DNA from 3 places in the Halobacillus sp. AWH4_228 genome. Region 2 is predicted to be linked to each of the others. Evidence: riboswitches for the same ligand, from Rfam matches in the RefSeq annotation. Region 2 holds a riboswitch; each other region holds the start of a gene.
What was found. Region 2 has a riboswitch for S-adenosylmethionine ahead of ACXADP_RS06180 (methionine ABC transporter ATP-binding protein). Riboswitches for the same ligand answer to the same signal wherever they lie in the genome.
Positions count from the first base shown of each region.

Region 1: linked by a shared signal. The riboswitch ahead of ACXADP_RS11550 (sulfite exporter TauE/SafE family protein) and the one ahead of ACXADP_RS06180 (methionine ABC transporter ATP-binding protein) in region 2 are both predicted to bind S-adenosylmethionine.
Region 3: linked by a shared signal. The riboswitch ahead of ACXADP_RS04550 (acetyl-CoA C-acyltransferase) and the one ahead of ACXADP_RS06180 (methionine ABC transporter ATP-binding protein) in region 2 are both predicted to bind S-adenosylmethionine.

Region 1 covers NZ_JBSWTE010000001.1:2,274,249-2,284,878, reverse strand. Annotated here, with positions in the region: gene pknB (Stk1 family PASTA domain-containing Ser/Thr kinase) at 1-426, shown strand, start outside; gene rsgA (ribosome small subunit-dependent GTPase A) at 439-1,320, shown strand; gene rpe (ribulose-phosphate 3-epimerase) at 1,324-1,974, shown strand; gene ACXADP_RS11575 (thiamine diphosphokinase) at 2,080-2,754, shown strand; gene spoVM (stage V sporulation protein SpoVM) at 2,779-2,859, shown strand; gene rpmB (50S ribosomal protein L28) at 3,025-3,213, opposite strand; gene ACXADP_RS11560 (Asp23/Gls24 family envelope stress response protein) at 3,454-3,816, shown strand; gene ACXADP_RS11555 (DAK2 domain-containing protein) at 3,848-5,512, shown strand; gene ACXADP_RS11550 (sulfite exporter TauE/SafE family protein) at 5,717-6,625, opposite strand; SAM riboswitch class I at 6,723-6,825, opposite strand; SAM riboswitch class I at 7,023-7,137, shown strand; gene ACXADP_RS11545 (phosphoadenylyl-sulfate reductase) at 7,225-7,953, shown strand; gene sat (sulfate adenylyltransferase) at 7,968-9,113, shown strand; gene cysC (adenylyl-sulfate kinase) at 9,119-9,727, shown strand; gene cobA (uroporphyrinogen-III C-methyltransferase) at 9,729-10,505, shown strand; gene ACXADP_RS11525 (sirohydrochlorin chelatase) at 10,522-10,630, shown strand, end outside.
Region 2 covers NZ_JBSWTE010000001.1:1,255,489-1,266,118, reverse strand. Annotated here, with positions in the region: gene sufU (Fe-S cluster assembly sulfur transfer protein SufU) at 1-304, opposite strand, end outside; gene ACXADP_RS06215 (cysteine desulfurase) at 294-1,514, opposite strand; gene sufD (Fe-S cluster assembly protein SufD) at 1,514-2,821, opposite strand; gene sufC (Fe-S cluster assembly ATPase SufC) at 2,840-3,619, opposite strand; gene ACXADP_RS06200 (YuzK family famiily protein) at 3,859-3,999, opposite strand; gene ACXADP_RS06195 (carboxymuconolactone decarboxylase family protein) at 4,226-4,591, opposite strand; gene ACXADP_RS06190 (MetQ/NlpA family ABC transporter substrate-binding protein) at 4,658-5,500, opposite strand; gene ACXADP_RS06185 (methionine ABC transporter permease) at 5,524-6,192, opposite strand; gene ACXADP_RS06180 (methionine ABC transporter ATP-binding protein) at 6,185-7,210, opposite strand; SAM riboswitch class I at 7,289-7,402, opposite strand; SAM riboswitch class I at 7,567-7,667, opposite strand; gene ACXADP_RS06175 (TlpA family protein disulfide reductase) at 7,766-8,185, shown strand; gene ACXADP_RS06170 (thioredoxin family protein) at 8,318-8,626, opposite strand; gene ACXADP_RS06165 (toprim domain-containing protein) at 8,636-8,983, opposite strand; gene gcvH (glycine cleavage system protein GcvH) at 9,112-9,495, opposite strand; gene ACXADP_RS06155 (arsenate reductase family protein) at 9,580-9,939, opposite strand; gene ACXADP_RS06150 (acyl-CoA dehydrogenase family protein) at 10,178-10,630, opposite strand, start outside.
Region 3 covers NZ_JBSWTE010000001.1:912,409-923,038, forward strand. Annotated here, with positions in the region: gene ACXADP_RS04510 (UDP-glucose dehydrogenase family protein) at 1-589, shown strand, start outside; gene ACXADP_RS04515 (GDP-mannose 4,6-dehydratase) at 570-1,613, shown strand; gene ACXADP_RS04520 (hypothetical protein) at 1,781-1,978, opposite strand; gene ACXADP_RS04525 (helix-turn-helix domain-containing protein) at 1,971-2,231, opposite strand; gene ACXADP_RS04530 (sodium:solute symporter family transporter) at 2,474-3,973, opposite strand; gene ACXADP_RS04535 (Zn-ribbon domain-containing OB-fold protein) at 4,069-4,491, opposite strand; gene ACXADP_RS04540 (thiolase family protein) at 4,488-5,648, opposite strand; gene ACXADP_RS04545 (acetoacetate--CoA ligase) at 5,648-7,591, opposite strand; gene ACXADP_RS04550 (acetyl-CoA C-acyltransferase) at 7,612-8,766, opposite strand; SAM riboswitch class I at 8,838-8,945, opposite strand; SAM riboswitch class I at 9,014-9,118, opposite strand; gene ACXADP_RS04555 (lactonase family protein) at 9,521-10,564, shown strand.

The DNA.
Region 1 (10,630 bases), 1.0 Mb from region 2:
AGGATGACCCAGGAACAGGCGGAGAAATATTTAAAGGATCGCAGCCTGGAGGTTGAAGTTGCTGAGAGCTACTCGGAGACTGTACCTGCCGGAGAGGTGATTACACAGGATCCGGAGGCGTACACCGATGTGAAAGAAGGGTCAACGGTAACTATCACCATATCCAAGGGGCCGGAGGAAAAACCTCCAAGAGAAGAAAACGTAACGCTGGAAGTTCCGTTTAATGAGGAATCGGAAGAAACAGAACAGCAGGTGTTGATTTATGTCGATGATTATGAAAACGATATGGAGACACCAGTCGTGGAAGAAACCATCACAGAAACCACCTCTTTTGATGTAACACTGATTATAGAAGAAGGCGGGGAAGCGTCTTACCGTGTGCAGCGAGGTGATGAAGTGATCGATGAAGGAAATGTTCCTTATTAAGAAGGTGATCAAGTGGCAACCGGAAAAATTATAAAGTCCCTCAGCGGTTTTTATTACGTGCTTCATGACGGAGAGGTTTATCAATGCCGTGGGCGCGGAAACTTCCGTAAGAAAAAAGTGTCCCCTCTCGTCGGGGATATGGTGGATTTTAAGGCGGACAACTATGAAGAGGGCTACATCTTATCCATTCATGACCGGAAAAATGAATTTGTAAGACCGCCGATAGCCAACGTCGACCAAGCGTTGATTGTTACATCAGCCATCCATCCTGATTTTAATTCGCTTCTTCTGGACAGATTTCTCGTTCTCGTTGAGGCTAAACGGATCGAGCCGTTTATCGTGATTTCCAAGATGGATCAGCTGGACAGCGCTATGGTGGAAGCAATGGAGGAGTATAAGGCACAGTATGAGAAGGTTGGATACCCGGTCATTTTGTCGGCTGTGAACGATTCCGCTTCCATGGATGAGATACAAGCGCACCTGGCTGGACGGACAACGGTGATTGCCGGGCAGTCCGGAGTCGGTAAGTCGTCGCTGCTGAATTCCATCGACCCCCGTCTTTCCATCGACACGGATGAAATCTCTGAAAGTCTTGGAAGAGGAAAGCATACGACACGCCACGTGGAGCTGTATGACATTTCCGGTGGGTTAGTAGCCGATACGCCGGGGTTCAGCTCCCTTGAGTTCGGGGATTTACAGCTTGAACAGCTGCCGGAGTGCTTCCCGGAATTCGTAGAAGTACAAAATGATTGTAAGTTCAGAGGCTGTCTGCATCATAAAGAGCCTAAATGTGCGGTGAAAGCCGGTGTGGATAACGGCGTTATATCAGAGCACCGCTATGACCACTACCTGCAGTTCATGCAGGAAATCCAGAATAGAAAGCCGAGGTATTAAGGCATGACAAAAATTGCACCTTCCATCTTATCTTCTGATTTTGCAAGACTGGCTGAAGAGATCCGGGATGTGGATCAAGGCGGAGCGGATTACATTCATGTGGATGTTATGGACGGCCATTTTGTCCCTAATATAACCATAGGCCCCTTGATTGTTGATGCGGTAAGGCCGGTCACCAATCTTCCGCTTGATGTCCATTTAATGATTGAGAACCCGGACGCCTATATAGAGGCCTTTGCGAAAGCGGGAGCGGATATCATCACCGTCCATCAGGAAGCTTCTCCTCACCTCCACCGCACCCTCCAGCTGATTAAAAGCTTCGGAGTGAAAGCGGGCGTGGTCATCAATCCGGGGACACCGGTCGAAATGATCCGTCCGGTTCTTAAGGATGTGGATCTTGTTCTATTGATGACTGTGAATCCAGGATTTGGCGGTCAGGCATTTATTCCTGATGTGCTTGATAAAATCAGTCAGGTGGCTCAATTAAGAAGCGATGCCGGACTTTCCTATGAAATTGAAGTGGACGGCGGTGTCAACGAGAAGACCGCCCGTCTCTGCACAGAAGCGGGTGCGGATGTTCTTGTGGCAGGCAGTGCGGTCTTTAATCAATCGGACAGAAAACAAGCCATTGAAAGGATCCGCGCCTCGTTGTAAATCACAGCGGGAACCAAGTGACTCTGCATGTAGAGTCTTAGTCGAAAGAGCTCAGAGGATTGGTCAGAATCCTTTGGGCTTTTTCTATAGAAAGGGTGAGCATACGTGAAAAAAGTTATCGTAGTCGGCGGAGGGCCGAAAGCCTATATTCCCAGCTTCCAAAGATGGGCAGAGGAAGATGTAGAATGGATCGGAGCAGATCAGGGAGCAGAAGTGCTTGTAGAAGCCGGGATAACCCCTGATGTGGCCATCGGCGATTTCGACTCCGTCAGCGCTGCTTCCTATCAGAAGATTAAAGATGAGGCCCGAATGATACATACCTATCCGGACGAAAAGGATGAGACAGATTTGGAGCTTGCGATCAATGAGGCACTGAACCGGAAAGCCGAGCATATCGTATTACTCGGAGTAACAGGGGGAAGGATGGATCATTCCCAGGCGAACATTCAGCTGTTGTATCCGTTAATGAAAAAAGGGGTGAAGGCGGTTATTGTGGATCATCAGAACCAGGTGGAAATAGCAGGGTCCGGTTCGCATAAAATCAAAGAGGACCCACAGTATCCCTATCTATCTTTTCTTCCTGTGACCCTGGAGGTGAAGGAGCTTACACTCAACGGCTTTTATTATCCACTTTCCCGGGCGTATCTGCCCTTCGGGTCCACCTTATGCATCTCCAACAGGCTCGTTGAAGATACAGGTACTTTTTCATTTGAGTCAGGCATACTCTTAGTAATAAGAAGTACAGACTCAATGGATCACGGAAAAGGGCGTTCGCATTAGTTCACTTAGGAGGAGGGGGCTCTTTTGAAATTTTACACCATTAAACTCCCGCGTTTTGTCGGGGGGATAGTGCGCGCAGTCATAAGTACTTTTAAAAAGGATTAGCTCCGGGCCATACGTGCCTGAAGGGAGAGAATAAGTGTCTCCCGGAAGGCCCTGATGCGATTCGGTGGTCTTTGGGAATGGAGGAGATGGTCCCGGGGACTGCCATAATCATATAAAGGCAAGAAAAAAAGCACCCGCAGAACGGGTGCTTTTTTCAACTTGTCATTATACGCGCTGGACTTTACCAGATTTAAGTTCACGCGCTGTTACGTAAACTTTCTGAGGCTTGCCATCCACAAGGATACGTACTTTTTGAACATTTGCTTTGAATTTACGTTTATTAGCGTTCATCGCGTGTGAACGGTGGTTACCTGCGCGTGTACCTTTACCAGATAGAACACTTCTTCGTGCCATGAAAATCCCTCCTGTTACATACAAAAATCATCAGATACTTAGTAACTTTATCATATGTATGTAGGCTTTGCAATAATCTCCGGACAATTATATCAAGAATTTTTTCTTGACAGACAGATTGAATTGTTTCAAAGTATATTAGGGGATAACCGGCTTATTTTCAACAGTCAACACAAATTCAACACCCTTCACTTGTGTTATAATTAGGAGAGAAATTGAGGAATCTAAAGGAGGATCTATATGTCTGTGGATTTGAACAACCAATACGGCCATATAACGATTAGCAATGAAGTTATTTCAACGATTGCTGGAGGAGCAGCTGTAGAGTGCTACGGAATCGTCGGCATGGCTTCTAAAAACCAGCTGCGGGACGGGCTGGCTGAAATGCTCCGTAAAGAGAACTTTTCCCGGGGTGTCGTTGTCAGACAGGAAGAAGATCGCCTCCACATTGATATGTATATTATTGTGAGCTACGGTACAAAGATATCGGAAGTCGCTCATAACGTCCAATCCCAAGTAAAATACACATTAAACAAAACAGTCGGATTGTCCGTTGACTCTGTCAATATTTTCATCCAGGGAGTCCATGTGACAAGCGAATAGGTTGCAGTTGCAGTCAAAGGAGGAAGTAAGTGTGACGTTACAAAAGCTTGACGGCAGAACATTAGCCGAGATGATTTTACAAGGAGCGCATTATTTAAAGCAGAATTCGCAGATGATCGATGCGCTGAATGTATTTCCTGTACCTGACGGGGATACAGGAACAAATATGAATCTTTCCATGACCTCCGGAGCGGACGAGGTGAGAAACGTTTCCCAGGACCATGCAGGAGCAGTTTCCACTTCTCTGTCCAAAGGTCTTCTTATGGGTGCGCGTGGAAATTCAGGAGTAATTCTTTCCCAGGTCTTCCGCGGCTTTGCAAAAGCCATTGAGAATAAAGAAGTGTTAACGACCCGGGATTTCTCTGAGGCCCTGCAGGGTGGTGTGAAAACAGCTTATAAAGCTGTGATGAAACCTGTGGAAGGGACGATCTTAACTGTTGCCCGTGAAGCAGCGGAAGCATCTGTGGAAATAGCTGAAAAAGAAGTGGATTTCATTCCTTTCATGGAAGGTGTCGTAAAAGCAGCCAAAGCTTCCTTGAAGCGGACACCAGAACTTCTTCCGGTTCTAAAGGAAGTCGGTGTGGTCGACAGCGGCGGCCAGGGACTCGTTACCATTTATGAAGGATTTCTGGCCAACTTGAAAGGCGAGGAAATGCCGGATGTTGAAGAATTGGTTTCCATGAATGAAATGGTAAACGCCGAACACCACAAACTTGCCCAGGATTTCATGAATACCGAAGATATCCATTACGGCTATTGTACGGAGTTCATGGTGAAATTCGAAGAGGATAAGCTTGCTGAGAATCCTTATGATGAAGAAGCTTTCCGTAATCAGCTGAGTGAATTCGGTGATTCCCTGCTCGTCGTGTCTGACGAAGAACTGGTCAAAGTTCACGTCCATGTCGAGTACCCGGGTGAAGCTATGACGCTTGGACAGAAGTATGGAAGCCTGATCAATATGAAGATTGAAAACATGAGGGAGCAGCATACGTCCCTCGTAGGTAATAAGAAAGAAAAAGCCGTGCCTGAGAAAAAAGCGCCATATGGTATTGTCACCGTCAGTATGGGCGAGGGGATGAAGAAACTTTTTGAAAGCCTCGGAGCCACAGTAATCATCCAGGGTGGTCAAACGATGAATCCTAGTACCCAGGACTTATCGGAGGCCATTAAAGAAGCGCATGCAGAACGCGTGTTCATTCTTCCGAATAACAAAAACATCGTGATGGCAGCAGAACAGGCTGCAGAGATGGCGGAAGCGGAAGTGGCTGTCATCCCGACGAAGACCATTCCTCAAGGGATGAGTGCTATGCTTGGTTTCAATCCTGAAGCAGATCTCGATACGAACAAAGAAGAAATGACCAGTTTGATGTCAGAAGTGAAGACGGGGCAGATTACCTATGCCGTCCGGGACACCCAGATTGACGGACTTGATATTGAAAAGGGTCATTTTATGGGGATTTCCGACGGGAAGATATCAGCTACCGATAAAGACGCCCTCACAACAGCGAAAACACTGCTGAACCAGATGATTGATGAGGATGAAGATGAAATCCTTACTATTCTTACAGGGGAAGATGTGGACGATAAGGATGTGGCTGAACTGGAAGCTTATGTGGAAGAAACCTTTGAAGATTTAGAGGTGGAAATCCACCATGGTGGCCAGCCGATTTACAGCTATATCTTCTCTATCGAATAAAATGCAGCGCTTCTGGATTTAGAACAGCGTTCGCAGGCTGTCGGGATTTTTCCCGGCAGCCTTTTGTAATGGTCTATGGTCTGAATGCAGGAGCGGAGATGAAAGAAATGGTTTCACAGAGGATATTGATCAACCATTAGACAAACGCCTTGGCGGTTTGTTTTCTAAGCTTGTCATTCTATAAGCTGAAAGCGCAGTTCTCCATTAGAACTGCGCTTTTTTTAACCGTGTTTCCGTCTGCGGGTGCCGGTGCCGTTGAATATATTTTCGAACTGAGAAGATAACGGCAGCAGCATATCCGGCAAGAAGCAGGCTGTAGATGATAACTAAGGTCTGTTCACTCCATGTGGCATAGGTGAGCAGGGTCCGGCTGTTCGTCAAGATGATAAATCCACCCGCCGCTACCCCAAGCACGAGAGGGGGGAGTTTTTTCACAAGCCAGGCAGCGAGGGGGGCTGCAATAACGCCACCGATCACAAAGGCGAGCACAAGCATCCAGCTCAGCTCTTCCCACCCAAGGAAGATCAGGAAGCCGGCCGTAGCAGATAAAGTAACGATGAATTCACTTGTATCTACGGTGCCGATGACTTTTCTGGGAAGGATTCCTTTGCTGGATAAGAGAACAGGTGTATTTACCGGCCCCCAACCCCCGCCGCCCACGGCATCAAGAAAACCGCCCAGAAAACCTAAGGGAAACAAGAAGCGCCGTCGAAATGGTCTTTTTTCTGTATGCAAGGGCTTCACTCGATTCATCAGTAAAAAGCGGATGACCACATAAACGCCAAGCCCTAGTAAAAAAACGGAAATGTACGGACGGATCAGCTCACCTGGAATCCAGCTGAGCAGAGCAGCCCCGGCAAAGGCACTGATCCCTCCGGGGAGAGCAAGAGTCAAAACGAGACGCTTATCCACGTTGCCGAATTTATAATGGGAAAACCCGGAAGCTGCCGTTGTAGCAATCTGGGACAAATGAATAGAGGCGGAGGCCACCGCCGGAGCCATTCCATAGGCGAGGAGGATGGTGGAGGAGCTTAAACCAAATCCCATTCCGAGGGCTCCATCCATCAATTGAGCAAAGAATCCAACCAGTGAAAATATAAGTAATTTCTTCATCGTACCTCTCCTTTTGATTAAACACATAAGATTACTTGGTTTTAACCATGAAGAGGCATAAAAAAACCTCTTCATCCAGAAGAGGTCAAGCTTCCTCTCCTTATCTTTCAGACCACCGTCTGCTGGAATGAGCACCTTTTCCAATGTGAGGTTGCTGCGGGATCATCAGACCAGTTTCCTCCCCCGGCTCTTTATAAGGATATATGTAGCCCGCGCTGAAAGCGGAATTCCTAAGTACATGAATAATATATTCAAAGCTAAAACATGGATGACGATTTGTCAATGGTTTACAATAAAATAAACAGAAAACTAGTAATATTTAAAATGCATGTTGACATATCTTTAAATCGGGTCTAATATTTGAATCAAATCTTTTGAACAAAATCTGGAAACATTTTTCTTATCGAGAGAGGTGGAGGGACTGGCCCTTGGAAGCCTCGGCAACGGATCTGTCGTCATGAACAGAAGCTGTGCCAATTCCAGCAGGTGATCAACACTTGGAAGGATAAGAAGAACGGTTGAATCATGTATAATGACTCTCCTTTCTTCTTACCATCAGAAGAAAGGTTTTTTTGTTGAAGATAAGAAAGGAGGAGCTTATGAATACGAGTGCACCGACATATGGAACATTCACCGGGGATCCTTTACTTTATATGGATATTGATGATGGACACAAAGGGGCAGAGAGTGTGATTCAATGGGCTTACGGGCATTATGGAAAACAGCTCGTTTATGCGTGCAGCTTCGGTGCTGAAGCGATCGTACTGCTTGACTTCATTGCAAAGGCACAGCCGGATGCCGACGTCGTTTTTCTGGACACTGGACTTCATTTCCAGGAAACCTATGATTTGATAGACAAAGTGAAAAAGAGGTATCCGGATTTGAACATCCATATGAAAAAGCCGGAATTGACAGTGGAAGAACAGGCAGAGGAATATGGTCCGGCCCTTTGGAAAAGGAATCCCGACCAATGCTGTGCCATCAGAAAAATCAAACCGCTGGAAGAAGCCCTGACAGGAGCGGCGGCCTGGATGTCGGGATTAAGAAGAGAACAATCTGCAAGCCGGAGTCATACGAACTTCGTCAACAAGGACGAACGCTTCCAGTCCATCAAGGTATGCCCCTTAATTCACTGGACATGGGAAGACGTATGGACTTATATCCGACTAAATAGCTTGGATTACAATGAATTACATGACCAAAGCTATCCAAGTGTCGGCTGCATCCCCTGCACAGCGAAAGCGCTGGATGACGGCCGTTCAGGAAGATGGCAGGGATTTGATAAAACCGAGTGTGGACTCCACACAGCGGGAGATACGAAACAATAAAGGAGAGATGAATGATGTCCATTATTCAACCGCATGGCGGGCAGTTAATCAATCGTTTTACAGCACAGCCGGATACGCTTCCGGAACAAAGGATCGAGCTTGATGCGATGGCGTTGAGTGATATCGATTTAATCGCTAATGGGGCATACAGTCCGCTTCAAGGATTTTTAACAAGGGAAGATTATGATCACGTCGTTGAAAATCTTCGTTTGAAAGACGGCACTCCCTGGAGTCTCCCGATCACACTGCCTGTTTCTGAAGAGCAGGCCCGTTCGTTACATGGTCAAGCGGCTCTTGTGAAAGATGGGGCAATCTACGGTGTGATCGAAATCGAAGACATTTACAAGCCGGATAAACAGAAAGAAGCTGCAAAGGTTTACTTAACGACAGAAGACGCTCACCCGGGGGTCAGTAAACTTTACAAGCGCCCGGATTATTATGTCGGTGGCAGAATTGAAGTATTCCATCGTCCGGAGCGGGAGCATTCAGACCATTACTACCTTGATCCCGAAGAGACAAGAGAACGATTCCAACAGGCCGGATGGGAAAAGGTTGTCGGTTTCCAAACGCGTAATCCTGTTCACCGTGCTCATGAATATATCCAAAAAGCGGCCCTGGAAAGCGTAGATGGACTATTTCTGAATCCGCTCGTAGGAGAAACGAAAAGCGACGATATCCCGAGTGATGTGCGCATGAGAAGTTATGAGGTACTCTTGGATGAATATTATCCGGAAAACCGGGTGACGCTGGCTGTTTTTAATGCGGCCATGCGCTATGCAGGCCCTCGGGAAGCCATCTTCCATGCGATTGTCCGGAAGAATTTCGGCTGCTCCCATTTCATAGTCGGGAGGGATCATGCAGGTGTCGGCGATTACTATGGTACATATGACGCTCAAAAAATCTTCAGCCACTTTGAAGAAGGAGAGCTGGAAATAACCCCGGTCTTTTTTGAGCACAGCTTCTACTGCAAAGCCTGTGAAGCAATGGCTTCTCATAAAACCTGCCCCCACAGCAAGGAGCATCACGTAATTTTATCAGGAACAAAAGTGCGCGAGCTGCTTCGGAGCGGCAAGAAACCACCGAAAACGTTCAGCCGTCCGGAGGTCGTGGAAGTGCTGATTGAAGGGCTTAAACAACAGACAGCGGATGTAAAGGGGTGAATGGAATGGCAACGAATTTAACATGGCATGAAGCTGCCGTCCAAAAAAAGGATTACCGGAGTAAAAATGGTCATTTCAGTGGTGTGCTCTGGTTCACCGGTCTCTCAGGGGCTGGTAAATCCAGCATTGCCAACCATTTGAACCGCCTTCTTTTTGAGCACGGCATCCAAACCTACCTGCTTGACGGGGATAACGTTCGTCATGGATTAAATCGGGATCTTGGTTTTTCTGAAGCCGACCGGACAGAGAACATCCGTCGGATCGGTGAAGTATCCAAATTGTTCACAGACAATGGTTCCATCGTTTTGACGGCTTTTATTTCTCCATACAGGGAGGACCGTGACCGGGTCCGATCCCTTTTGGAAGAGGAAGAATTCATGGAAGTCTTTGTCGACTGTCCTGTGGAGGAATGTGAAAGCCGGGATCCTAAAGGACTGTATAAAAAAGCAAGGGCTGGGGAAATCTCCGGTTTTACCGGGGTGGATGCTCCTTACGAGGCACCGGTGAATCCGGAATGTGTCGTTCGGTCTGACCAGCATTCCATCCAAACCTGTGCGGAACAGATTTTTCAACTTCTTATTGATAAAAAGTGGCTGAACGACAAGGAGGGATAACGTGACCAAAGTATATATCGTAGGTGCAGGTCCTGGAGACATTGATTTGATTACCGTGAAAGGTCTTAAAGCTGTCCAGAAGGCTGAAGTTGTTCTGTATGACAGGCTCATCAATCAGGATCTTCTTGAGGAAACGAAAGCAGGGGCAGAGCTCGTCTTCTGTGGGAAAAGGCCCGATCATCACGCACTGTCCCAGTCAACCATCAATCATCTTCTTGTCAAATACGCCCTTCAAGGGAAAGTGGTCACACGCCTTAAAGGAGGAGATCCATTTGTGTTCGGCCGCGGAGGGGAAGAAGCAGAAGCTCTTGCAAAAAGGTCCATTCCTTTTGAGATCGTTCCAGGAATTACATCCGGGACGGCTGCCCCTGCGTACGCCGGCATTCCGGTCACCCACAGGGAATACAGCTCGTCGGTCGCTTTCATATCCGGGGTCAGTAAGAAAGGAACAGATGAAGAAGCGTACTGGGAGCGGGTCGTCAAAAGTATGGATACGCTGTGCATCTACATGGGTGTCAAAAGACTTCCGGAGATTTGTGATCGGCTGAAAAAATATGGGCGGTCTCCAGATACGCCGATGGCCCTTATCCAGAATGGAACGACGAACAGCCAGAAAATGGTGAAGGGAACAATCGATACGATTGTAGAAAAGAGCCGTTTTATCGAAAACCCTGCCATGATCGTTGTGGGGGAAGTGGTGGAGCTGAGCAGCCACCTCCAATGGTTCGACCCGGCCGGTGAGGACGCCCGTGTATCTGCGGAAACGATTGTAGGCTAGGAAGAGGAGGATGAGGATGGAAGCTGTCCTGTATGTAAGTCACGGAAGCAGAAAAAAAGCAGCCACCACCCAGGCAGAGGACTTTTTACACCGTGCAGCGGAAGCGCATGATCTGCCTTATGAGA
Region 2 (10,630 bases):
TCCCCTGCATAAGGTCGGAAAACAGCTCGGACATTTTTAATGCTTCATCAACGGGTCTGCCTTTAATCGCCTGCGTCATCATGGATGCGGAGGAAAGGCTGATGGAACAGCCTTCTCCGTCAAACTTCGCTTCCTGGACCAATCCGTCCTCCACTTGCAGGTAAACCTGTATCCGGTCCCCGCAGGTCGGATTGTTCATATCTACGACCATTGGATTTCCTTCAATGGAGCCACGATTGCGCGGGTTTTTATAATGATCCATAATGACTTGACGGTAAAGGGTATCTAGGTTATTAAAAGACATCGCCAAAATACTCCTTTGTTGTTTGTAATCCAGCGACAAGTCGGTCTATATCTTCTTCTGTGTTGTAGAGATAAAAACTTGCTCTGGCCGTAGCTGAAACGTTCAGCCAGCGCATCAGCGGCTGGGCACAGTGATGTCCCGCACGTACAGCCACCCCTTCAGCGTCAAGCACGGTTGCGAGATCGTGAGGGTGGACATCGCCGAGATTGAACGTTACAAGACCGGCACGATGTTCAGGACCGAAAATCTTCATATCGTCCATCTTGTTCATTTCCTGAACCGCATAGGCAGCCAGTTTTTCTTCATGCCTGCGAATGTTATCCAGTCCGATGTCTGAAAGGAAGTCGATCGCTGCGCCAAGACCAACAGCGCCTGCAATGATCGGCGTACCCCCTTCAAATTTCCACGGAAGCTCTTTCCACGTGGAATCATACAGGTTAACAAAATCGATCATCTCACCACCGAATTCAACCGGCTCCATATCATTCAACAAGGCTTTCTTACCGTAGAGAACACCAATGCCGGTCGGACCGCACATTTTGTGGCCGCTGAAGGCGTAAAAGTCAGCATCCAGGTCATGGACGTCGATGCTCATATGAGGGACACTCTGAGCTCCGTCCACGAGCATGACTGCACCTTTACGGTGGGCGATTTCAGCCACTTCCTTCACCGGGTTGATCGTACCAAGTACGTTGGATACATGCATCATTGCTACAATTTTCGTTTTGTCGGTAATCGCTGCTTCTGCATCTTCCAAACGAACGGTTCCATCGGGCTGCATCGGAATATACTTGAGGACAGCGCCTGTTTCTTTGACGACCTGCTGCCACGGGATGATGTTGCTGTGGTGCTCCATCTGAGTAATGACGACTTCGTCACCTTCAGAAAGGTTCGCACGGCCGTAGCTTGATGCTACCGTATTGATCGCTGTCGTTGTACCACGTGTGAAAATGACTTCCTGTGTACTGGAAGCATTTATGAAGCGGCGGACTTTTTCGCGGGCACCTTCATATTCGTCTGTTGCTTTCGTTCCCAGTGTATGAACACCTCTGTGAACGTTGGAATTGTATCCGCGGTAGTATTCATCAAGCTTCTCAATCACCTGAAGGGGTTTTTGGGAAGTCGCGGAGGAATCCAGGTACACGAGCGGATGCCCATTCACTTCCTGTTGAAGGATTGGGAACTGTTCGCGTACAGCTTTTACATCCATTAATAGACTTTCCTTTCAATTACCTGTCTAAGCTGGCGTTTTACCGCCTCTACAGGCAATTGATTTACCACAGGTGCCAGGAATCCGTGAATAATCAAACGCTCCGCTTCAAAGCGAGAGATTCCACGGCTCATTAGATAATAAAGCTGGATTGGATCCACACGGCCGACAGAAGCAGCGTGACCAGCGGTAACGTCATCTTCATCAATAAGAAGGATCGGGTTCGCATCACCACGTGCATCTTTGCTGAGCATCAGTACACGGGACTCCTGCTCGGCATTGGATTTACTGGCGCCGTGTTCGATTTTTCCGATTCCGTTAAAGATTGCAGAGGCTTTGTCCTTCATAACTCCGTGCTGAAGGATATATCCATCCGACCCTTTTCCGAAATGGGTGATATTCGCTGTAAAGTTCTGCTTCTGCGCTCCACGGCCGATGGCTACTGTTTTCGCATTGGAATGGGAGTTGTCACCGATCAAATGCGTGATGTTTTCAGAGACGGTATCTCCTTCATTCATCTGGCCGAGAGCCCATTCGATCACTGCATCACGATAGGCTACACCGCGGCGGTTCGCATAAACTGTCGTTCCGGCTTCGAAGTTATCCACCGCACCGAAGGAAACCTTCGCTCCGTCTTTAGCGATCACTTCTGCCACAATGTTGGAAGAAGTTTTTTCTTCTTTATTGTGGGAAATATAGTTCTCCACATACGTAACAGAACTGTTTTCCTCTGCCACAACAAGAATGTGGTTAACGAGAGAGGCTTTAGGATCCTCCTGCCAGAAAATCGCCTGAATCGGTTCTTCGATCTGAACGTTCTTTGGAACATAAAGGAAAATCCCGCCGTTCACTAGAGCCGCATGCAGCGCAGTCAAACGGTGTTCGTCCACGTGCACCGCATCATTCATGAAATACTTTTCAACGAGATCGCTGTGCTCACGGACAGCTGTCAGCATGTCTGTAAAGATGACACCCTTGTCCTTCAGCTGCTGTTCAATCGCTGCATAGGCAACGGTATGGTTACGCTGAATTACAAGGTTCTGCTGTTCTTTTTCCTGATCTAAAAAGTCCTTGATTTCAACTGGAAGATCGTCAAGATTTTCAATCTTATCACTCGTTACGTGATGATCGAATTCCGTGAAGTTCCATTTGGATATATTGGTTTTATCTGGTTTTGGTAATGGAAGAGATTCTGATTTCTCCAGAGCACTTAGACGAAGGTTCTTCATCCATTCAGGTTCCTGAAGACCCTGGGAAAAGTTTGTAACATACTCTTTGTCGTATGGTAGTGTGACTTCTACTGTCATGGTTACCCTCCTATCTTATTACGCGTTGACCGTTTCGTCTTCGATGCCAAGCTCCTGCTTGATCCAGTCGTATCCTTCTTCTTCAAGGCGCTGGGAAAGCTCCGGACCACCGGACTTCACAATACGACCCTGCATCATCACGTGTACTTTATCAGGAGTGATGTAGTTCAATAGACGCTGGTAGTGAGTGATGATCAGGCAGCCGAAGGAGTCGTTGCGCATTTCGTTGATCCCTTTGGAAACGACTTTAAGAGCATCAATATCCAGGCCGGAATCAATCTCATCCAGGATGGCAATCGCCGGTTGAATCATCATCAGCTGCAGAATTTCGTTACGTTTTTTCTCACCACCGGAGAAACCTTCGTTCAAGTAACGCTGAGCCATGTTCTTATCCATTTCAAGTGTATCCATCGTGTTGTCCATCTCTTTAATGAATTTCATAAGAGAGATTTCATCACCTTCTTCACGGTGAGCGTTAATGGAAGAACGCAGGAAGTCGGAGTTGGTTACACCGCTGATTTCACTCGGGTACTGCATGGCCAGGAACAAGCCGGCTTTCGCACGCTCGTCTACTTCCATCTCCAGTACGTTTTCACCATCAAGGATGATTTCACCTTTGGTTACTTCATACTTCGGATGACCCATGATTGCAGAGGACAACGTGGACTTACCTGTTCCGTTTGGTCCCATAACTGCGTGGAATTCACCGCCGTTGATTGTTAAGTTTACACCTTTAAGGATTTCCTGACCTTCAATCTCTACGTGAAGATCTTTAATTTCTAATGTTGATCCTGCCATAATGTATACCTCCAGTATCTATTATTATCGAATGTCCAGTCAGACTGAAAACAAACATTCATTCTCAATTTATTCTCATTATAATCTTAAATCATTTTTTATTTGTAATCAACTTTTTCCCACTGGTAAAAGGAGAGGGAAACCTGGACATTGATACATGTTCATTCTCACTTTCCTACATTAGTATAACATGAAAAAATCAGGTGACTAAAGCCACCTGATTGATTCGTTCCTAAACATTATCTATGCAATTGACGGTCCACCTGGGCATGCATTTTCTGAGTTTGTTCGAATTCACGCTGACGCTTTTGTTCTACTTCCAGCCGAGTGTCCAGTCTACGGCTGTACTCCGCATAACTCGTATTGTGAGCCTGATGCATTGCCTTTTCCATTTCAGCGGTGAAATTCAACTGCAGATGGTCATTAATAACGAATCAACCCTTTCAGATTATTTACACAATTTAGGTTACCACAAACCTCTACCCTGTATAAAATCTTCTGAAACCGCATTTTCATTCATATGCGGACCCGCGGACCGATGTAAGCGTTTAATAATTGCATTTCCATTTAATACATTACTTTTTCTTTAATTTTCTAATAATTCAATTAGTTAACGTTGTTCGTTAAATCACTGTAGGCGTCCTGGACAAGGGTAACAGCTTGACTGAGAGCTGCTCCGCCTCCAAAAGCTGCGGCGACTCCACAAGCTTCCATGATCTCTCTTTCCGAAGCTCCCTGATCGACACAGCCTTTGGTGTGGTAGATCATACAGTATTCATCCTGGGCCACGATGCTGATTCCGAGAGCCATCAGCTGCTTGTCTTTTTGTGAAAGCTCTCCGGCTTTAAAACATTCCTGGGAAAATTGACTGAACTGGTGGGCGACTTCAGGCATGTGTTCCGCAAAGACACCCATTCCTTCTTTATAATCGTGTAAATATGTCTGCGTCCACGTCATATTCTGATCCTGCATGTTAAAACCTCCCATAAATAATAAGTGACTGCGGTTAGTATCAACCGCAGTCACTTATTTTATCCGTTATTCAGAATCGTCGGAAACAGGGATAACTGCTCCTTCGTATTCCTCTTCAATAAAGGTTTGAATGTCTTCAGAACGCAGGACTTCCACTAGCGTGTTCAGTGCCTCGTTGTCCTCGTCTTTGCTTTGAGCAGCGATGACGTTCACATAAGGGGAGTTTGTCCCTTCAAGGATGATCGCATCATCTTTTGGTACAAGGTCCGCTTCAATCGCGTAGTTCGTGTTAATCGCTACAAGGACTTCTTCCTCTTTGTTGTACACTTCAGGAAGGCCGGCTGCGTCCACGCCGGTATCAAACTGAAGGTTTTTAGGGTTCTCGACAATATCATTGACCGTGGCATCCACTTTTTCTACACTCTCATCCAGTTTGATCAACCCTTCTTTTTCAAGAAGTGTCAATACACGACCGTGGGTGGATACAGAACGGCTCATGACGAACTCGGTACCTTCTTCTACGTCTTCAAGGTTGTCATACTTTTGGGAGTACACACCGATCGGCTCAATGTGAATCCCGCCGAGATTGGCAAAATCGTAATCATCATTATCCTGCTCTTGAAGTTCCATATAAGGAATCGTCTGGAAATAGTTTGCATCAATACGTCCTTCGGCCAAATCCTGGTTTGGAAGGATGTAATCCTGGTATTCCTCGATATTTAACGTGATCCCTTCTTCTTCAAGAAGCGGCTTTGCTTCTTCAAGAACTTCAGCGTGAGGAACACTTGTTGCTCCTACTGTAATTTCCGTATTTCCTTCACCGCTGGAGGAATCTTCCTCAGAAGAACCGCAGGCGGCAAGAACAAGAACGAATAACAGCGCAACCGCTGTTGTCCAGATTTTTTTCATGAATAATCTCTCCCTTTTGTTTTTTATCTTTTGTCCAATTTACGGGAAGCATAATCACCGATGAATTGGAAAATAAACACAATAATAATGATAAGCACCGTGCAAATGAAGACCACATCAAAATTACTACGCTGGAAACCGTAGAAATAAGCAAAGTCTCCAAGACCACCGGCACCAATCGCACCCGCCACGGCGGTATAACCAATCAGTGCAATGGCGGTCACCGTAATTCCTGAAATAAGGGCAGGCATGGATTCAGGCAGCAGGACTTTGAAGATGATCGTTGATGATTTAGCCCCCATCGCCTTCGCTGCCTCTACGACACCTTTTTCCACTTCCTTCAATGCAATCTCAACAAGTCTCGCGTAAAACGGAGCTCCTCCGATAATTAACGCCGGAAGGGCTGCGTTCGGACCGCGGATCGTTCCAATCAAGAAGTCTGTAAACGGGAACAGAAGCAGGATCAATATAATAAAAGGAATGGCACGGAAAATGTTTACGACAGAAGCTGTCACTGCATTGACCACTTTGTTCTGCCAGAGCCCTCCCGGACCAGATAAATAAAGCAGCAGGCCGAGCAGAATCCCGAGGATAAATGTGCCGGCTACGGAAATCAGAGTCATATACAACGTTTCATTTGTTGCTGTAATCATGTCTTCCATGCGTACGTTTGGCAGTAATCCATTAAGCATCCGGGTTCACCTCCACTTCCACAGAAGTCGAGCGTATATATTCGATTGCCCGGGCTGCTTCCTCATCGTCTCCTTCAAACTGAACAAACATCGTTCCGTAAGCTCCTTTTTGCGTCTGCGTGATCTTCCCGTGAAGAATATTCACATCCAGGACGAACTTCCTGGAGACCTCACTGATCAGCGCTTGGTTGGTACTCTCTCCTACAAAATGCAGCCGGACAATTTTTCCGGACTGGTACTTATCTTTGATCAATTTCAGAGAGTGCTCTTTTTCCTGATCACCCATCACCTGATCGACGAATTTCTTCGTCACTGGCTGATCTGGATGAAGAAATACGTCCAGAACATCTCCCTTTTCAACGATTTTCCCCTGCTCCATGACTGCCACCTGATGACAGATCTTACGAATGACATGCATTTCGTGAGTAATCAAAACTATGGTCAGTCCGAGTTTTTCATTGATGTCTACAAGAAGATCCAATATGGAGTCTGTCGTTTCCGGATCCAGAGCGGATGTCGCTTCATCACAAAGGAGGACTTTCGGGTTGTTGGCCAGCGCCCTGGCAATTCCTACACGCTGTTTCTGTCCACCACTCAACTGGGATGGGTAGGAGTTTCCTCTGCCGGATAAACCGACCAGATCGATCAGTTCGTTCACTCTTTTGCTCCGTTCTTCCTTTGGTACACCGGCAATTTCCAACGGAAAAGCGATGTTATCATAAACCGTTCTGGACCAAAGCAGGTTGAAGTGCTGAAAAATCATTCCGATATCCTGGCGGGCGATACGCAGTTTATTCTTACTGAGGCCCGTTAAATCCTGATCACCGACGTGGATGCTGCCCTCTGTTGGATCCTCCAGTCGGTTCAACAGCCGGATAAAAGTACTTTTACCCGCTCCACTATAACCAATGACACCGTAGATTTCCCCTTTATTTATTGTAAGGCTTAAGCCATCAACAGCTTTCACTTCCCGATCCTTCGTTTGAAAAACTTTAGAAAGATCCTTAATTGTAATCATGATGTGTTCCCTCCCATTCAAAAAACGCCATTCTGTTCGAGAACAGAATGGCGTTTCAATAACAATGTATCTTCTGTTCTCTCATCTGTCAGAGCTGTTATGCTCTGCAGGATTTGGCACCTTGACAGGTCGGTTACACCTGCTGGTTGCCGGGCATCGTAGGGCCAGTCCCTCCGCCACTCTGGATAAGAGATTTTAGCTTATTAAATTATTACTGCTTTAATTCATTTCATAACTACAAAGTGGATTTTAGCACTCTGCCACCAGCGTGTCAACATAAATGAGCTACTTTTCAGAAAAGAAGAACATCTGGATATGCAAAAAAGTCTCTCCTAAAATAGAAGAGACTTTAGTGGATCTCATCTATCAAAGCTTTACGCTCCGCAGGATTTAGCACCGTGCTTTTGCCGGTTGCCGGGTTTCAAAGGGCCAGTCCCTCCACCACTCTGGATAAGTTATGATGTCGCTGTGAAATTATATGTTATGTTAGCATGGAGTCTATACGGACGTCAAAGATAATAATCAGGTATATTTTTACAGTAAGGAGATGAAATCATGAAGGAACGTGCTCCTCAATTTGAGCTTTCTTATATAAATCAGCCCTCCACCTATCGTCTGAGCGACCATTTCGGAAAGGTGATCGTCCTGACTTTCTGGGCATCCTGGTGTCCTGACTGTGGGAGAGACTTACCTAAAAAAGAGCAGCTCTTTGAAACGATGGACAAAGAAAAAGTGGAGCTGGTTACGATTAACGTTCCCGGTCGTGAACGCAGCCCTGATGCCGGAAAGGAATATGCTGAAAAATTTCTTAACCAGCCTACCTTGATTGATGATGGGCGAAGCTTATACGATACGTTCGGCTGCAAGGGCGTCCCTTCCACTATTATCATAGATCAGGAAGGCAGGGTCCACGAATCGTTCGGTGATAAAGCTTCCTTTCTCGATATCGTCCAGTCCCTGGGGGAAATTGTTTAATCATCAAAACAGCGGAAGGCCTCCCACCCGCTTATCACTGGTCATACGGCCGATGAATAAAACCCGCCCTGTTTATGCAGGACGGGTTTTTTACCGTTTTTATCTTGTCATTTCCCGGGGAATAAAGGCGGGTTATAGATAGGGAATGATCTTTTCATACATGTGTGGGACGGATTGAAAAGCATAGACCTTTTCAAGAACTTCTCCTTTATGGGTAATCAAGAGGCATGGAACACTTTCCACTCGATATTGTTCCATCAATGCAGGATGCAGAGAGGCGTTCATTTCCGAGAATAGTGTTTTTTTATACATCTCTTCCAACGTTATCAGCATCTTGCGGGCAAGGTGGCACGTCCCGCAAAAAGGGCTGTGAATAAATGTCATCGTTTTTTCATCCGAGGACAGCACCCAGGCTGCCTCATTTTGTATTAAATTCTGCAAAGCTTCCTCCTAAATTAAATACATCGACTTCACGCTGAAATGACGGCTTAACAGGGCACGGGCGAGTTCCGGCTCGGGAGTAGCCGCCACTTCTCTAAAGGCTTTATCAATATAAATATGCTCTGCGTGCGGAAGTTCCTCTGTCAGCATCTTCCGTAGTTTAAAACCGGAATCATCTTCATCCACAAGGATATAGACCGATCGTTCATCCAGGTTATGTTCAAAGATCATTTCTTCCATTCGCTCAATACCGAGCGTCCCATGGGTACAGATGATTTCGATTTTCTCATCCAGTACTTTGTTCAATTTCTTCTTATCTGTAATCCCTTCAACAATCAAAATCCGTTCTCCATCCATCTTCATCACCTACTATATAGAAACAGACCATGCCATATGGCATGGTCTGAACATGATTAAGATCAAGCACGATCATGTCAGACAAGGAATCATCAGTCCTGCCTGTACAACGGGCTTACTTGTTTTGATTAATCTTCATCAATCATCGCTTCATATTCTTCAGAAGACATCAGCTGCTCAACTTCTGAAGAATCGCTTGGTTCAACAACAACCATCCAGGCTTTATCATAAGGAGACTCATTCACAAACTCAGGGCTGTCTTCCAAATCTTCATTCACTTCTACAACTTTACCGCTGATCGGTGCATATAATTCGGAAACGGTTTTTACAGATTCCACACTTCCGAAAGGCTCGTCTGTTTTTAGTTCTTCTCCCACTTCAGGAAGCTCAACAAAAACGATGTCGCCAAGTTCAGATTGAGCAAAATCCGTGATTCCGACTCTGACTTTTTCTCCTTCTTCTTTCACCCATTCGTGTTCCTGAGAATAACGTAGATCTTTTGGTAAGCTCATATTCGATTACCTCCACAGTTCTTGTTTTTGTTTAATGACAGTTATAAACATAAAAGCCTTCTGCTTTTATTTCCAATGTTCTGCTCATCGGCCCCAGACGTTTTCAAATTCATCGGCTTTGAAACCAACAGTGACATTTGTTCCATCAGTGACGATGGGCCGTTTGATGAGCATCCCGTCTGAAGCGAGCAGGCGCAGCATTTCTTCTTCATCTGCATCTTTCAGCTTTTCCTTCAGGTTTAACTCCCGATACTTCTTCCCACTGGTGTTGAAAAATTTCTTAACCGGTCGTTCACTCCTGGCCGTGAGGTCCTTCAACTCTTCCTGTGAAGGGGGATGTTCAACAATATGTACAGATTCGTAAGGAACCCCTTCATCATCCAGCCATTTTTTCGCTTTTTTACAAGTACCGCAGTTTGGGTACCAGTAGAAGGTAACAGGCATATGCTCCTCCTCCTTCCAACTTGTTACGTCTTATTTTATCACAATGGAGACAATCTTTTCATTGAAAATTACTTTTCCCTCCAATTCCTTTTTCATTCTTTTACATCCTTCCTTCTCTTTATTCAAATGCCTCCAAAAACACTTTTTCCCGGGAAAATTGAATGTCCCTGTGAGGAGAGGATCCCTTCCTCTCTACATGCCAAAAGCCCGCACTTTCAAGTGCGGGCTGGTCACTGATTTATACGTAATATCTTTCGGACTCAATTAATCCCTGGGCAATTTCCCGCTTCTTCGGAATGACGTTCGTCGGTGTATGACGTGTCAGTTTACGAAGAGCACCAAGCATCATACGCAGGGAGTCGCCGGTTTCAGACGCAATCAACGTTTCTTTCGCATGGGCCTCGATTCTGTTAAAGGCTTCCTGTACATACACCTGCGTGTAGAGGAGCTTCTGCTTATTCTTTTCTTCACCAGAACGATGGATGGCTTTCTCCGTACGAAGCAGGGCTGATTCCATGTTATAGATTTCACCGACCATATCAGCGATATTGACGAGCACTTCCTGTTCTTTATCGAGCTTTTCTCCGTACTTCTGAGCGGCAAGGCCGGCGGCAAGAAGTCCGATTTTCTTGGCATTTTTAACTAAATACTTCTCCTGCTCCAATGGCTCCAAACCAGGTTCTTCCGGCAT
Region 3 (10,630 bases), 340 kb from region 2:
TTTCCCTAAAGATACACAAGCCCTTGACTATTTGGCTCAACAGAATGGATATGAGCTCAAAACGGTAAAAGCTGCTATTGATATTAATAAAGAACAAAAAACGGTGCTTTACAAGAAAGCAAGCAATCGCCTTATTACATTTAATGGATTAAAAGTTGCAGTGCTGGGATTGACCTTCAAACCAGGCACGGATGATTTGCGCGAAGCACCTTCACTTGAAAATGTTCCTCTTCTATTGGAACAAGGAGCCGACATTTTTGCTTTCGACCCAGTAGGAGCAGAAAACTTTGCAAAAGTGTTCCCAGAAGGTAAAAACGGAAAAGGTACGATCACTTATGTAGAAAACGTTGAGGAAGCTCTAAAAGATGCGAATGTTTGCTTTGTCTTTACAGAGTGGGGAGATATAAAAGCCTTAACTCCAGAACAATACAAGAATCTAATGAGAACTTCTTTAGTATATGACGGGCGAAACGTCTACGATGTGAAAGAAATGAAGGATGCTGGAGTAGAGTATCACTCCATCGGACGTCAACCAGGTCAAAGAGAGTTGTCTTCAAAGGAGCGCAATCATGAGTTGCAAACCACTTAATACGAATAAAATGTATTTAGTTACTGGTGCAGCAGGATTCGTTGGCTATTACCTTTCTAAGCAATTGCTAAAGCAAGGCTGTCGAGTAATTGGTGTGGATAACATTAACGATTACTATGATGTTAACCTTAAACACACTCGTCTTGAGTCATTAGCCCCTTTTGAAAAGTTTACGTTCATTAAAGAGGATATTTCTAATAAAGACGCATTAGAGAATATTTTCAAAGAGCACAAACCGCAGATTGTAGTAAACTTAGCAGCCCAAGCAGGGGTACGGTATTCTATTGAAAACCCAGATGCTTATATCCAAAGTAATATGATTGGTTTCTACAATGTCTTAGAAGCCTGCCGTCATTATCCGGTCGACCACTTAGTGTATGCATCTTCGAGTTCTGTGTATGGTGCCAATAAGAAAGTGCCTTTTGAAGAATCAGATTTTGTTGATAACCCTGTATCTCTATATGCATCAACGAAAAAGTCTAATGAACTAATGGCTCATACATACAGTCATTTGTATGATATACCTGCAACAGGTCTTCGGTTCTTTACCGTATACGGCCCTATGGGACGCCCGGACATGGCTTATTTCGGCTTTACGGATAAATTCTTCGCAGGAGAACCAATTAAGATTTTCAACAATGGTGACTTTGAAAATGATTTATATCGTGACTTCACCTATATTGACGATATCGTGATTGGTATTGAGCGTCTATTAAGCAATGAACCTGGTAAGGAAGAGGGAGCTCCACATAAAGTCTTCAACATTGGTAACAACAGCCCTGAAAAGTTAATGACATTCATCCACTCTTTGGAAGCTGCTTTAAGTAATGCTCTTGGTCAAAAAATAGAGTTTATTAAAGAGTATGAACCCATTAAACCAGGAGATGTTCCAGCGACCTACGCATCAACGGAACAACTCCAAAAAGCTGTAGGTTTTAAGCCAGAGACTACCATCCAAGATGGCTTGCAGCGATTCGCTGATTGGTATGTTAAATACTATGAAAAAAAGATAACAGTTAAGTAATGAAGTAGCCCCCTCATGTAAAATGAGGGGGACTTTTTGTGTGAAGAAAATTCTGTATGGTCGATGCTGACTACCTAATTATTAGGACGGTGTTTTGTTGATGAATGACACTACACTTTTATAATATATGTGTAAGTGTTCATATAAACATGTTATGGATTCTGGATTCAGAAAGTATAAGGGTCATTTTTTATCATAGTTAGTATCTCTTGAATGACTTCAGTTTTCGTCGAGGCCTCTGCTTTAATATAGGTCTGTTTCCAAGTGGTCATGGCCATAACAGGATTTTGGCCGAGGAATTCAATATAGATGGAAGAAGTTGAAGTGGGGAGGAGTAGATACTCTTTCTTTATAGAATCAGTCATCGTTTTCCTCCCCTTTACTGTCTAATGGAATGGAAGGGATCAGTTGTTTTGGGTGGACGTCCAGCGCATGAGCTAAATAGTAGAAGTTCGTAATGGACGGGTTTCTTCGTCCGCGTTCTATGCCGCTGATATACGTAGGGTGCATGCCAGCTCGGTACGCCAGTTCTTCCTGGGAAAGCCCCTGCGCTAACCGTAGATCCCTTAAGTGTTTTCCGACTGCTTTTTGGATGAGTGTATGAGGTATTGGTTTCATAAGAAAATCATCGTATGGATTGGAAGGAACAACCATAGACGATGAGTCAAGTTGCCGCTTTCTTTAAAAAAGGATTCCTTTTTTATGGGGAAAAAGCGGGACCATAAAGGCTGGCGGTCAGGTTCACTGAGAATGTCTTTCTTTACCTCATGAGTATTTAACATAAAAAGAAGCGTATCACCTTAGGTTTCTACCAGAGGTGATACGCTTCTTTTATAGATCTTTTTTTGATATATGGAAAATTAACTGGATTTCTCAAGCACCAGGTTTTCTTCCTTCGCTTTACCAGTCAACACGCTCACAACCCCCATAATGACAAAGGCCGCAGCGGCACTGAAGAACATGGCAATAAAGATGTTTCCGAATACGTTCAGCGTCGTAAAGGCGACATATAAGGAAGCACCCGTAACGACAGCGGCGATTGCGCCGTAGTGATTCGCCCGGTTCCAGAAATACCCGAGGGTGATCGGTGCGATGATCCCGGATATGATCGCGGAGAAGCTGAACTGGATCAGGTAGGCCAGCGATTCAGGTCGTTCCAGGGAGAAGTAGAGGGACAGCAGGCCGACGACGATCAGGGATCCTTTAGCTACTTTCAATGACTTGTTGTCCAGCTCCTGGGCGGACATTTTCTTCGAGGACAGGATCGGTGCGACGACGCGGTACAAGTCGTTGCCGATGCTTGTCGTGATGCCTAGGTACAGGCTGTCTGTGCTCGATAAGATCGCGGAGATGATGCCGACGATCATGATGGCTGCGATGAAACTCGGGAAGGCTTCGATGACATAGGTCGGAATCGCTGCATCGGCACTCTGCAGGCTCGGGAACAGGACGCGGGCGGCGAGTCCGCCGAGGACCATGAGCGTGGATATGATGCACAGCACCAGTCCTGCGGATAAGGTGAATGGAGCGAGATCTTCCTCTTTCTCAATCGAGAGCACTTTGTTTAACAGGTGCGGCATCAGTACGAAACTGAAGAGCAGGAACTGGACGGCCATAATCGCGAGCGCACTGTTATAGGGGCCGCTGTCGGCAATGGCGGCGGTCAGATTCGGATCGATGCTGTGGAGGCGGTCGGTGAGCACACCGAAGACGTTCCATCCTCCACCGATTGTCCAGAAAAAGGATACGACGATGAAGATGGAAGTGATGGCCATCAGAATGCCCTGGATGCCGTCGGTAATGATCTGTGCGAAGGCGCCGCCAAGACCGATGTACAGAATCGTGATGGCGACACCGATGATGATGCCCCAGGAGTAGGGGATACCGATGACGGTTTCAAAGATGGTCGCAAGCCCGACATTCTGCCCGACGATATAATACACATTGAATAAGATCAGTAAAGAGACGATCGCCTGCAGGGCTTTCGAGTTATAACGCTTCCCAAGCCACTCGGGAAGGGTCGAGACGTGACCGAATTTTTTTCCGTACCGCCAGAACGTTTTGGCAAAGAGTAGCAGTCCCACCCAGCTGACACCAAAGCAGCCGAGGGTGTACCAGAGGACGGCGGTTCCGTGTTCGTAGGCGAGTCCCGGGACACCGATGAACAGGTTGGCACTGGCGTAACTGGTGGCGAAACTAGCGCCGACAAGCCAGGGGCTCACTTTTCCGCGGGCGGTGGCAAAGCCGGCCATCGACTGGCTGTGCGCCCGGCCTTTTTTACCGACCCACGTCACAGCGGCAAAGTATACAGCTAGTAAAAGAATGACGGTCCATAGTAATACGCTGGAGCTTGTAAGCATCGGTTAACGTTCTCCTTTCTTCGTCGTGTAGAAATTCTTCCATAGGATTAATCCGAGCAGCCAGAATAGAGCCACTGCGATGAAGTACGTAAGGATCATGGGGTTTCCTCCTGTTTTTTAAAGAATGGCAAGGGGTGCGGACCGACGTCAGTAATGTCGATTTCGACGTTCAGGTTATGAGTTAAGGCGTCTTCTTCTACCAGGACGTGCGTTAATAAGGAAGGTCCTTCTTCAAGGGCGACGACGCCGACGACATAAGGCGTATGGGCCTGCCAGGCGGGATGTCCCGCACGGTGGATGACGCTCCAAGTTTTCAACTTTCCTCGTCCGGATGCTTGTTTCCATGTTAACGAATCATGAAAACAGTGGGGACAGTGTGCGCGGGGATAGAAGACCCACTGCTCACACTTGTCACACTGCTGAAGGCTGAGATGTCCGGCCTGGATGCTCTCCCAAAAAGGCTGGCTGATGGGGGTGATCGTTGGACCGGGCAGTGAAATATTTGGCTGCTGGCTCATTGTTCTCCTCCTAACACGAGGGCTGTTGTTTCGCTTAATGTGGCGCCGTTTCCTGTCACAAGGGCCTGTGCGGCATCCGGGATTTGACGGTTCCCGGCTTCGCCTCGCAATTGATGGACGGCTTCTACCACATGGGACATACCGCCGGCCAGGTCGGCCTGGCCGAAGCCCAGCTGGCCGCCGTGGGTGTTTAATGGATAATCCCCGTCATGGCCGAAGCTGTGGTTTTTGACGAACTCTCCGAACTCCCCGGGCTTACACAATCCTGCACTCTCCAGGGTGATGGCGACGACGCTCGTATAACAGTCATACAAGGAGAAAAGGTCGATCTCTTCCACGTTTGTCCCGGCTTGTTCCAGCGCTCTTGGAATGGAAGCGTGGAAGGGCAGGGCGTCCAGGTCTGGTGCCTGACTGACCGCGCGGTGGGTGATTTTTTCCCCCGCTCCTTTCAGATAAACCGGCTTATGCTTCCCTTTCACTGCTTTCTCCGGAGAAGTGACCACAACGGCTGCTCCCCCGGCCACAGGCATGACGATTTCCAACATGTGAAGCGGATCGGAAATCATCGGAGAGGCAAGAATATCTTTAAGGTCGAGCGGCTTATTATAAAAAATCGCATCCGGGTTCAGCTGGGCATTTTTTCTGTGCCACCAAGCGATTCTTGCAAAGTCTTCCTGAGTGGATCCGTATTCTTCCATGTGCTGACGTTTTAGCAGGGCATAGGAGGTATTCGCTCCGGAAGCCCCAAAAGGTACATCAAATTCGCGGATCGGATTGCGGTTGGGAGAGCGTAGTGTTTCCCCTTTTTCATTTTTGTTTGCCAAAACACAGACGACGGTTTTACACATGCCTGCCTGGATGGCTGCGGCTGCTCTCCAGATCATCCCCGGCCCTGTCGCTCCGCCGAGATCGACGGTGTTGGACATCGTGGGATCGATGCCTAAGTATTCGGAAACCGTCGCCGGCACATGCTGCGGCGTCTCCCCGACTTGAGGTCCGACGAGGAGGCCGTCGATGTCATCCTTGGAAAGGCCGGCATCCTGGACGGCGAGGCGGACGGATTCTGCGATCAAGCTTAAGGTGGTTTTTCCTTCTGAATAACGGACGGGCTTCAATTCACCGATGCCGGTGATCGCCCCTTGGATGGCGGTGGTCATTACATGAACGTCCTTTCTGAGAGCTGGCGGAACGCCTGCAGACTGGATGGGTTGCGCAGAGAAGCTTCATTCTTCACTTCTTCTCCCAAAGCGGCTGTTTTCGCTGCTCCTTCGACTCTTTTTCCATTGATAGTGTGGGGGATTTCCTCCACTTGATAAATCCGCCTCGGAACGTGGCGTGGAGAAGCCTTCTTCCGGATCTGCCCGCGGATGTCTTTCGCCAAGTCTTCCGTCAGCTGCTCGGTCACGATACAGAGAACGATTTCTTCATCATGATCCTTCGGGGATCCGAATACGACGCTGTCTTGAATGTCCTTGATATGATCCACGACCCCGTAGATTTCTGCTGTTCCGATCCGGACGCCGCCGGGATTCAAGGTCGTATCCGCCCGTCCATAAATGATGAAGGACTGATCGATGGTTTGTTCAGCTAAGTCCCCGTGTGTCCAAATCCCCGGGCGCTTGGAGAAGTAGCTCTTCCTGTAGCGTTCGTCGCCGCCTTCACCGAAGAAGGTGAGCGGCATACTTGGGAATGGTTTCGTACACACAAGGTCGCCTTTTTCTTCGTAGACCGATGCGCCGCGCTCATCCAAGACGTCCACCGCCATCCCCAACGCTTTGCAGGCGATTTCGCCCTGCTTCAGAGGGTGGACCGGAGAGCCCATTACGAAACAGCCGATGATTTCGGTGCCCCCGGAAATGGAAGCGAGGAACAAATCCTCTTTGATGGTTTGATAGATCCAGGTGTACTGCTCGGGTGCCAGGGGAGCCCCGCACGACTGCACACTTTTCAAGGAGTGAAGCGAATGACTGCTTTTCAAATCGACGCCTGCTTTCATCAATGTGTCTAAATACTTCGGGCTTGTGCCGAAATGGGTAATGCCGGCTTCATCCGCAATGTCCCACAAATGGGTGAGGGATTCCTTTCTTACGGGAGAGCCGTCATACAACAGGATGGCGGCTTCACTGGCGAGTCCGGAAACGAGCCACGGATACATCATCCAGGCGGTGTTGGTGTACCAGAACAACACATCATCCTGCTGGACATCACAGTGGAGCTGGTGTTCTTTTACATGCTGCAGGAGGGTGCCTCCGACAGAATGGACGATCGCTTTCGGAAGCCCCGTCGTTCCGGATGTATATAAAATATACAGGGGATGGTTAAAGGGAACGGGTTGAAACACTGGCTCTTCGGCTTCATTGCGGCAAAGCTCGTCCCAGGATAGAGTGGAAATGCCTTCGATCGACGTTTCTCCTCCGAACGTGACGACCGCGGATAGTCCTTCCAGATGCTCGGTTGTCTGTTTAATTTTATCTTCGATATCGAAGGGCTTCTGCTTATATTGATAGGAGAGTGCCGCGATTAATACTTTCGGTTTTACCTGACCAATGCGGTCGACAATTCCTTTTGTTCCGAAGTCCGGGGAGCAGGATGTCCAGGTGGCGCCTAGTGATGTCGTGGCAAGCAGAGCGACGAGTCCCTGGATATCGTTCGTCGTGATGCCGGCGACACAGTCACCTTCCTGAACACCCAATTGTTTGAACCCTTCCTGGGCTTTGGCAACGGATTGTTTCAGTTCCTGCAGCGTGATGCTTCGGGTGAGGCCTGCCTCATTCGCTTCATAGGCCGCGATCCGGTCAAGCGACCCGCGCAGCAGGTTTTCAGCGAAATTCAAGCGGGCGTCCGGAAACCATGCACTATCCGGCATCGAAGGACCGGGAACAAACACACGGTCTCCCTTTTCTCCAATGATCCCTGCGTAATCCCATACGGCTGACCAAAAATCGGAAAGGTGGGAAACGGACCAGCGGTGGAACCGATCATAAGGGAAGAGCGCCTGATTGGTATAGTCAGCAAAAGCTTTGATGTGCGACTGTTCGATGCGTTCGTTTGATGGTTCCCACAGGTAAGGGGAACGCTGAGCGGTAATGGGTGTATTCATGGGAATTGTCTCCTTTCGAATTATGAATGGGGAACGTCGATCAACAGGGCCATCCCCTGGCCGCCACCGCCGCAAAGGGAAGCGATGCCTTTCCCTCCGCCGCGTCGTTTCAGTTCATGGGCAAGCGTCAGAACGAGCCGGAATCCTGTCCCGCCTAACGGGTGGCCGAGAGCGATCGCGCCGCCGTTCACATTGACGCGGTCATAATCAATTCCGAGCTCCCGGCAGCTGGCAATCACGACACTGGCAAAGGCTTCATTGATTTCAAACAAATCGATATCGTCCGTGGTCAACTGGTGTTTGTCTAACAGCTTCTGAATGGCCTGTGATGGCTTCGTTTGTAAACTCGGATCCGGTCCGGCAATCTCTGACCAGTCGATGATTTCCGCCAGCGGCTGTTGGCCGAGGGCTTCCGCCTTTTCCTTCGTGGTAACGATCCCAACGCTCGCGCCATCCGTCATTTGAGAGGCATTGCCTGCGGTGATCGTGCCTTCGCGTGAAAAGGCGGGAGAGAGATTTGATAATTTTTCGGCTGTCGTCCCTTTACGGATGCCTTCATCTTCTGCGAGTCGTTCAGTAAAAGGAGCGATTTCCGGCTCCAGCCAACCATTTTTCTGAGCGTCCGCTGCCCGCTGCTGGGAAAGGGCGGCGTATTCATCCTGTTCCTCCCGGCTGATGTCGAAGGAGCGGTTCTTCTCATCGGTGAGAGCTCCCATCGACACATCACTCAAGGCGCACCACAACCCGTCGTTCAGTAAGGTGTCCTTCAGCAGGCTGTGACCAAGTCCGTTAGAAGCCCGGACAGGAGCGGTGTGAGGAGCGTTCGTCATCGAGTCGAATCCACCGACGATGTACAGCTCTCCTTCATTCAATCGGAGCCTGCGGGAGGCGTCGGTAATTGTAGCGATACCTCCCAAACAAACATTGTTCAGTGTGATGGCGGGTGTAGCGATATCCACCCCCGCTTGATAAGCGGCCTGTCTCGCAGGATTTTGGCCGCCCCCGGCCTGAATCACCTGGGCGAGCAGGACACCATCGGCTTGTTTCGCGTCCGGATTTCTCTCTAATAGAGCGCTCAGCGCATGAGACCCAAGTTCTGCTGCGGATTTCTTTTTCAAGGCCCCTTTCCACTTACCGAAGGGGGTGCGGATGCCGTCTAGAAGTACTGTCGTCATTTATGGAACAACTCCTGTTTTTATAATAGTAAGAGCCCTCTTCACAAAAATAAGAAGAGGGCTCTCGGCTCTTCTTATCTTCCAGGATCATCTCCTGCAGGAATTAGCACCTTTTCAAGCTGTTGCTTGATGGTTGCCGGGCGTCAACGGGCCAGTCCCTCTGCCTCTCTGGATAAGAAATAGGTATTCAATTGGAAACATATAAAACCTCTCTATCAAAGATAGAGAGGTTAGAGATTGTGGGCATCTCTTATCTTCCTGAGCATTCACTCAGTAGGATTTGGCACCTTGCTATCAATATAGCGGTTGCCGGGTTTCACAGGGCCAGTCCCTCCACCTCTCTGGATAAGATGTTCTTCCTTTATTTGGTTAAGTGCCATGTTAGCAGTATGAAGGAAAGGTGTCAATGCATTTTATAGAAAAGTGAGAAAATTAATTGTATTCTGTGACTGGTGGTAAACGTGCGAATGTCTTTGACAGCTGGGTTTGCCGATTCTTTCAATTCTAAGGGGATTTCACGAGAAAAATGAAGGCACCTATCAATTCATCCATCAGCCATTCTCCGATGGTTCCTGCGGATACCTAACGTTTCACTGATTAGATGATACCTTACAGGTAGAGCTGCTTTTAGATCTATGAGCAGAGATTTTAATAACTTTCGATATTCATAAATGGATAATGATTCAGCCTCTTTTGTCTTTATGAGATAATGGGTATGGTAATTACTGATACTATTCAATAAAGGAGTTTTACTATGCCGGAATATGTTGGTTACATCGGTACGTACACCAAACAGGAAAGTAAAGGCGTCTATCAGTTCACCCTGGATACAGACGCTAAGGAACTGAAAAATGTTCAGCTGGCTGCAGAATTGCAGAACCCTACGTACGTCACCGTGAGTGACGATCAAAAGAATCTTTATGCAGTTTCCAAAGACGGGGAAAACGGCGGTGTCACGTCCTTTTCTATCAATGCAGAAACGGGAGAACTCACAAAATTGAACGCTCAGACAGCTGCAGGATCTCCACCGTGCCACGTGAGTGTGGATCATTTGAACAACAATGTTGTCACGGCTAACTATCATACAAAAGAAGTGGTCTCCTACCTGACGAATGAAGATGGATCGTTGAATCCTGCAGTTTCTATCGTGGAGCATGAAGGGACCGGTCCTCATGAGCGTCAGGAAAAACCCCACATGCACTATGCAGGTTTCACCCCTGATGAGACATACGTCATTGCGATTGACCTTGGCAGCGACCGTGTCATCACTTACGCCGTAGACAATGGCGAGTTGAGCCAGGTGCAGGTGTTCAACACGAAACCGGGTTCCGGTCCGCGTCACATTACTTTCCACCCGAACAAAAAGTATGCCTACGTGATGACGGAGCTCAGCTCAGAAGTGCTTGTCCTTCATTATGATGAAAAGGACGGCAGCTTCACCGAGCAGCAGGCCATTGCCGCAATCCCTAAGGACTTTGATGAAACCAATGATGGCAGTGCCATTCATATTTCTTCAGATGGACAGTTTGTTTATGCCGGCAACCGCGGGCATAATTCCATCGCCGTTTACGAAGTCGATCAGGATACAGGGAAACTTACTTTTGTAGAGTGGACCTCAACAGAAGGGAACTGGCCGCGTGATTTCGTGATGGATCCTTCCGAGGAGTTCCTGATTGCGACGAATCAGAAGTCCAACACGATGACGTTGTTCGAGCGGGACAAATCAACCGGCAGGCTGACGCTTGTTCAATCTGATGTATTCGTGCCCGAGCCGGTCTGCGTGAAGTTTACAAAGTAAATAGAGGAATAGGAAAAGAGGGCGTCCCATGGAGGGATGTCCTCTTCTTTTTTATGGAAAAAGGGA